Linked DNA regions of Defluviitalea raffinosedens. The protein of the gene in region 1 interacts with the protein of each later gene in a pairwise test. Links are inferred from orthologs where the notes say so. Each region holds a gene or a part of one and is shown on either strand. Other genes may lie near its edges.

Region 1 (3,198 bases):
GACAGTGTTTGGTTTTGAAGGTATAATATGGCCCATTGGTCAAGCGGTTAAGACACCGCCCTTTCACGGCGGTAACAGGGGTTCGAGTCCCCTATGGGTCATGAATATATGATTTTCGGTGGCGATGCGTCTATGGGAAACACCCATACCCATACCGAACATGACGGTTAAGCCATAGACGGCTGATGGTACTTGGCGGGAGACTGCCTGGGAGAGTAGGTGGCTGCCGAAATTAACGGGGTGTGGCTCAGCTTGGCTAGAGCGCTTGATTTGGGATCAAGAGGTCGCAGGTTCGAATCCTGTCACCCCGATTCAAAGTATATATTACATATATTACCTTTAAGTATGTGCCTGTAGCTCAGCAGGATAGAGCAGTGGCCTTCTAAGCCACGTGTCCGGGGTTCGAATCCCTGCAGGCACGCTTATATGGTGGATATAGCTCAGTTGGTTAGAGCGCCAGATTGTGGCTCTGGAGGCCGTGGGTTCGAGTCCCACTATCCACCCTGATTAATTATTTGGTAATGGGGGCTACTAGCTCAGTCGGTAGAGCACTGGACTTTTAATCCAGGTGTCCCGGGTTCGAGTCCCGGGTAGCTCATATTTTAAAAAATGCGCGAGTGGCTCAGTGGTGGAGCATCGCCTTGCCAAGGCGAGGGTCGCGGGTTCGAATCCCGTCTCGCGCTTTACAATTCAAAATTTAACATTGGGTAGTCGCCAAGCGGTAAGGCACAGGACTTTGACTCCTGCATGCGAAGGTTCGAATCCTTCCTACCCAGCCAGAGCACCTAAAAAGGTGCTTTTTTATTACATAGGAAATTCCTTCGAATTTGATATACAATAAAAAGCCTTCCGGTTACATTTGAATATCAATATATAGAAAAAGCCAGATACTAAGTTTGCAGTATTGACTGTAAACTGTAGTGCCTGGCTTTTACTTTTAGACATTATAGCAGCGAATTAAATCTTCCAAAGTATCTCTTCTTCGGATTAATATATGGTCTCCGTTTTCTTTGATGAGAACCTCGGCAGGACGAAGGCGATTATTATAATTTGAGCTCATTACATGGCCATAAGCGCCTGCGTCTAAAACGCCTAATAAATCTCCTTCAAAAATTTCTGGAAGTAATCTGTTTTTTGCAATGATATCTCCACTTTCACAAATATTTCCTACGATAATTACAGGTTCTTTTTTAGTTGATGGAAGATCAGAATTTCTATAAATTTCTATGTCATGGTGAGAATCATACATAATTGGCCTTTGCAAGACATTAAATCCTAAGTCTGTTCCGACATATTTGTTGTCATAATTTATTTTAATAGCATGAACTGTTCCTAATAGAACACCGCATTCAGCTGAAATATATCGACCGGGTTCAATTTTAAAGGTAATATTCTTTCCATAGGATTTTACCCATTCATTTAAAATCGAATCCAGTTCTTTTCCCAGGGAGGATAAATCTAAACGCGCTTCATTTTCTTGTTTGTGATAAGGAATACCAAATCCTCCACCTAAATCAACAAACTCAAGATCTTCAAAGTTTTCAGCTAAAGATAAGATAGATTTTATTCCTTGTATATATGCAGATCCTTCCATAAATAATGAACCTATGTGCTGATTGATTCCTACCAATTTAAGATTATATTTTTTAAGAATTTCTTTCACTTGAGGAATGAAATTTGGATCAACACCGAATTTTGTTTCTTTTCCTCCTGTGATTACTTTTTTATGGTGACCTGCGCCTACACCAGGATTGAAGCGAATCGCAACAGAGCCACCAGGATTGATTTTTCCAAATAGCTCTAATTGAGAAAGGGAATCTACACTTACAGTAATCTTTCTGTCAATGGCAAACTTCATTTCATCTGCGGATACATTATTGCTTATGAACAATATTTGCTCGGGTTTAAATCCTGCCTGTAATTCTAAAAATATCTCTCCCGGTGACATGGCGTCTACATTTAAACCTTCTTCAAGAGCAATTTTTAGGAGTTGTAAATTACTATTTGCCTTAACGGAATAGTTAACAGAAAAATTAGGATAAGATACGAGGTTTTTCATTTCTCTGCAACGTTCACGAAAAATTCGCTCATTATAAACATATAAAGGACTTCCATATTCTTCTATTAATTCAAATGGATCAGAATTGCCGAAAAAATTAAGGCTTTGCGTTACATTTGAATATACATACTGCATTTTAAAACTCCTTTCAAAAAATCTTTTAGCTGTATATGTTTTATGCGGCTTTAAACAAATTACTCGTATTTTAAGACTATATTATTTTTGATAATAGTTGTCAAGTATTTCGATGCAATTTATAGATTTTTGTTACAATTGCAAGAAAATATATTGGTAATTCATCATATAGAATTCTTTTTGACATACTTTTTTATTACAAGGATAATCTGGATTCTTTCTTATAGTACATTTTCTTTTTTTATTATATAATACATAATACGAGATAATAGAAGATTGAAACACTATTAGGAGTGAAGAAATTTGGATATTTTTGAATATACCCGACAAAAAACAATGAAAAATGAATCTCCTTTAGCGGCAAGGATGAGACCTGCAACTTTGGAGGAGTTTGAGGGGCAAGAACATATTATAGGAAAGGACAAACTTCTTTATAGGGCAATTAAGGCTGATCAATTAAGTTCAATTATTTTTTACGGTCCTCCCGGAACTGGTAAGACGACTCTGGCAAAAATCATTGCAAATACTACAAAATCTGAATTTTGTCAACTGAATGCAACTACATCGGGAAAAAAAGAAATTACTGAAGTAGTGGAAGAAGCAAAGACTCGATTAGGCATGACTGCCAAAAAAACAATTCTGTTTATAGATGAAATTCATCGCTTTAATAAGGCACAGCAGGATGCTTTGCTTCCCCATGTGGAAGATGGAACAATTATTCTTATTGGAGCAACAACAGAAAACCCTTATTTCGAAGTGAATAAGGCATTGGTATCCAGGTCAAGAATATTTGAGCTTAAACCTTTATCTCAGCAAAATATTAAAAATTTAATTCTTAGAGCATTGAAAGATGAGAAAAAAGGGCTGGGTAGTTTCAATGCAGATATTACTGACGAAGCATTGGAATTTTTAGCTGATATGGCTAATGGTGATGCAAGAGCGGCGATTAATGCCATAGAATTAGGAGTACTTACAACACAACCTTCCGAAGATGGGAAAATTCA
Region 2 (3,236 bases), on another replicon or contig:
TGAGCAGGAAATTCATCATGCTATTGATGTTAATGAAAAATTGTCTACAGCGCCTACTCATGCTTCTAAAAAAGAAATAATGGATAAAGAAAAATTAATCGATGAAATCAAAAAGAATATTACATATGATATAGGATGTTACGCTATAAAAGTTGACGGTAAAGTTCAGGCGGTACTTAAAGATGAGAAAGAAGCTCAGGAGGTTCTTGATGCAGTCAAAAAAGCGTATATCAAAGAAGGCACAGAAGTGGTAGAAGCGTCCTTTGTAGAAGAAGTGGAGATAGGGCCTTTGTTTGTGGAGTCCTTAGACATGATTCTAACTAAAGAAGAAGCAGTTTCGGCTTTAACCAAAAGTACAGAACAGCAAAAAACCTATACGATACAAGAGGGAGATACGCTATGGTCCATCTCCATGAGATATGACATGACTGTAGAAGATTTGCTAAAAGCAAATCCCGATTTAGAAGAAGACAGCCTTCTTCAAATCGGCCAGGAAATCAGTTTAGTGATCCCAAAACCTGTGATTTCTGTCATGACTAAAGAAAAATTTACTTATACAGAACCTATTGAGAAGCCAGTGATTTATAAAAAAGATGATACCCAATATAAAACTTATTTAAAGGTAGAGCAGCATGGAGAAGAGGGAGAAAAAGAAATCACTGCTTACAAAGTGCGAATCAACGGCTATGAAGAAGGAAGAGAAATCATATCCGAAAAAGTGATCAGAGAGCCTAAAGAAGCTATTTTGATCGTTGGAACCCAAACACCTCCCCCAAAAAGTGCAACTGGTTCATTTAAGATGCCGGTATCGGGAACATTATCCTCACCTTTTGGTTCTCGCTGGGGAACATTCCATGCAGGTATAGATTTGGCTGCTCCGATAGGGACCCCTGTTTATGCAGCGGATGGAGGAGTCGTAGTAGAAGCAGGATGGCATGGAGGATACGGATATCTTGTAAGAATAGATCATGGCAACGGATTTGAAACCTATTATGGTCATACAAGTAAAATATATGTTACTGTAGGACAAAAGGTAGCAAAAGGAGAAAAGATCGCAGCAGTTGGAAGTACGGGAAATAGTACCGGTTCTCATCTTCATTTTGAAATACGAAAAGACGGAACTGCTAAAAATCCGTATAATTATTTAAAATAATAGAAGATTTATATTTATGGGCGAACAATGTTCGCCTTTTTTGTTAATAACGTATTTTACATAAAAGCATATTTTTGGTACAATGAAATCAAGCGATGTGAGAAGAGGTGGGGAATATGAATCAAAAAATTTTAGTGGTAGATGATGAAAAGAATATTGCGGATATTATAAAATTCAACCTGAAAAAAGAAGGTTATGAAGTGCTTACAGCTTATGACGGGGAGCAAGCCCTTGACATCATATTCAGTAAAGATCCGGATTTAATTTTATTGGATATTATGATGCCAAAAATAGACGGCTTTCAGGTATGCAGAAAAGTAAGAGAAAAAAAAGATACACCCATTGTCATGCTGACAGCCAGAGCAGAAGAAGTGGATAAGGTTTTGGGCTTAGAGTTGGGAGCAGACGATTATGTAACAAAGCCCTTTAGCGTAAGAGAACTGATGGCAAGGGTAAAGGCAAATCTAAGAAGGGTAGCAGCAGCTGAAAAAGAATCCAAAGGAGAAAATAATAAAAGTATTATTACTTATGACAATTTAGCCATCAACTTAGATAAGTATGAAGTAACTAAAAACGGAAAAGTTATTGAACTGACGCTTAGAGAGTTTGAACTTCTAAAATTCCTGGCCTTAAGCCGGGGACAGGTGTTCTCAAGAGAAACCCTTTTAGAAAAAGTATGGGGATATGAGTATTACGGAGATATTCGTACCGTAGATGTAACTGTACGAAGACTCAGAGAAAAAATAGAAGACGATCCCAGTCATGCCCAGTATATATTAACCAAACGAGGCATTGGGTATTATTTTAAGGGGTAGAGTGATATACATATGAAAAGTATTCAGTGGAGGTTGGTTTTTATCTACCTCACTTTGGTTTTAATCGTAATGATTTCCAGCGGTACTTTTATTCTCTGGCAAATTCAGCATCATGAATACAGTAAAATTAATAATGAGCTCAGTGATATGGCAGATATGATCAAGAATGCTATTATATCGGAAGACGGTTCTATACAGTCCGGGTGGAAAGATTTGAGTTGGTTTTGGGACGGCAGTTTTGGGAATAAGAAGATTTATATTCTGGATTCCGAAGGCAATATTGTTATAGGAGAAGGAGACCAGGAGCAGTGGAATACAAGGGTTGTATACCAGGCGATCGTTAACAAAGAACCTTCCATGGGAAATCCTATTCTAATTCTGGAACGGGGATACGCAAGAGAGTATATTGATTATGCTTATCCTTTAGTACTGCCCAATAACCAGGTTCAATATATTATTTATATAAGAGCATCTGCCCAGGAAATAGCAGAAAACATTGCCAAAATCACAAATATTATTCTGGTAGCATCCATCTGGGCTTTATGTATTACCATGATTTTTGGCTTTTACTTTGCCAAGACTCTGACAGGACCGATTAAAATACTGACTGCAAAGGCAAAAGAAATGGCAGAAGGGTATCTGGACCACAAGATTGAAGTGAAGTCCAGTGACGAAATTGGTCAGCTTACAAGAAGTTTTAATCATATGGCAGAGGAATTGAGTCAAATGATTTTAGCCATGTCCAGTGAAAAGAATAAGCTGGAAACAGTCATCACCCATATGGCAGATGGGATTTTGGCTTTTGACAGAAAAGGTATGCTCATTCACGCTAATCCTGCAGCTTATGAAATGCTAAGGACCAGCGGAGAGGAAAAGTATTTTTATGATATTTTTAAAAGTGCCGGAATAGAGCTTCACTTTAATGATTTTTTAAAAATGAAGCCAAACTCAATAAAACAGCATATTATGATGATAGGAGATAAATACATTAATGGCTGTTTTGCGGTTTATGGAAGGGAAAAAGGAGAGGCAGAAGGGGTCATATTGGTACTTCAGGATGTAACAGAGCAAAAAGAACTGGAAGAAATGAGAAAGGAATTTGTCGCCAATGTATCCCATGAACTTAGGACCCCTCTTACAACCGTAAAAAGCTATACAGAAACCCTCTTAGACGGAGTTTTGGAAGAAAAAGAGCTGGCGGTATCTTTTCTTCAGGTGATCAATCATGAAGCGGACAGAATGACTGCTCTGGTGCAAGACTTACTTGA

The links.
Region 2: the proteins of lysA (region 1) and yycF interact in binary tests that used the Escherichia coli proteins (3 or more experiments, as listed by UniProt). The link is inferred for Defluviitalea raffinosedens from one-to-one orthologs.

Annotation. Positions count from the first base shown.
Region 1 is NZ_JAFBEP010000023.1:86-3,283, forward strand. Bases 67-2,927 are described here. They hold lysA (diaminopimelate decarboxylase), read right to left. Parts: upstream 2,195-2,927; coding sequence 938-2,194; downstream 67-937. Other genes in these bases: JOD07_RS13140 (AAA family ATPase), read left to right, coding at 2,498-2,927. Also shown: more of JOD07_RS13140, read left to right, coding at 2,928-3,198. UniProt on the Escherichia coli protein: Specifically catalyzes the decarboxylation of meso-diaminopimelate (meso-DAP) to L-lysine. Is not active against the DD- or LL-isomers of diaminopimelate.
Region 2 is NZ_JAFBEP010000003.1:101,432-104,667, reverse strand. Bases 220-3,118 are described here. They hold yycF (response regulator YycF), read left to right. Parts: upstream 220-1,269; coding sequence 1,270-1,968; downstream 1,969-3,118. Other genes in these bases: JOD07_RS03710 (ATP-binding protein), read left to right, coding at 1,981-3,118; JOD07_RS03720 (peptidoglycan DD-metalloendopeptidase family protein), read left to right, coding at 220-1,153. In the rest of the region: more of JOD07_RS03720, read left to right, coding at 1-219; more of JOD07_RS03710, read left to right, coding at 3,119-3,236. UniProt on the Escherichia coli protein: Response regulator member of the two-component regulatory system CpxA/CpxR which responds to envelope stress response by activating expression of downstream genes including cpxP, degP, dsbA and ppiA.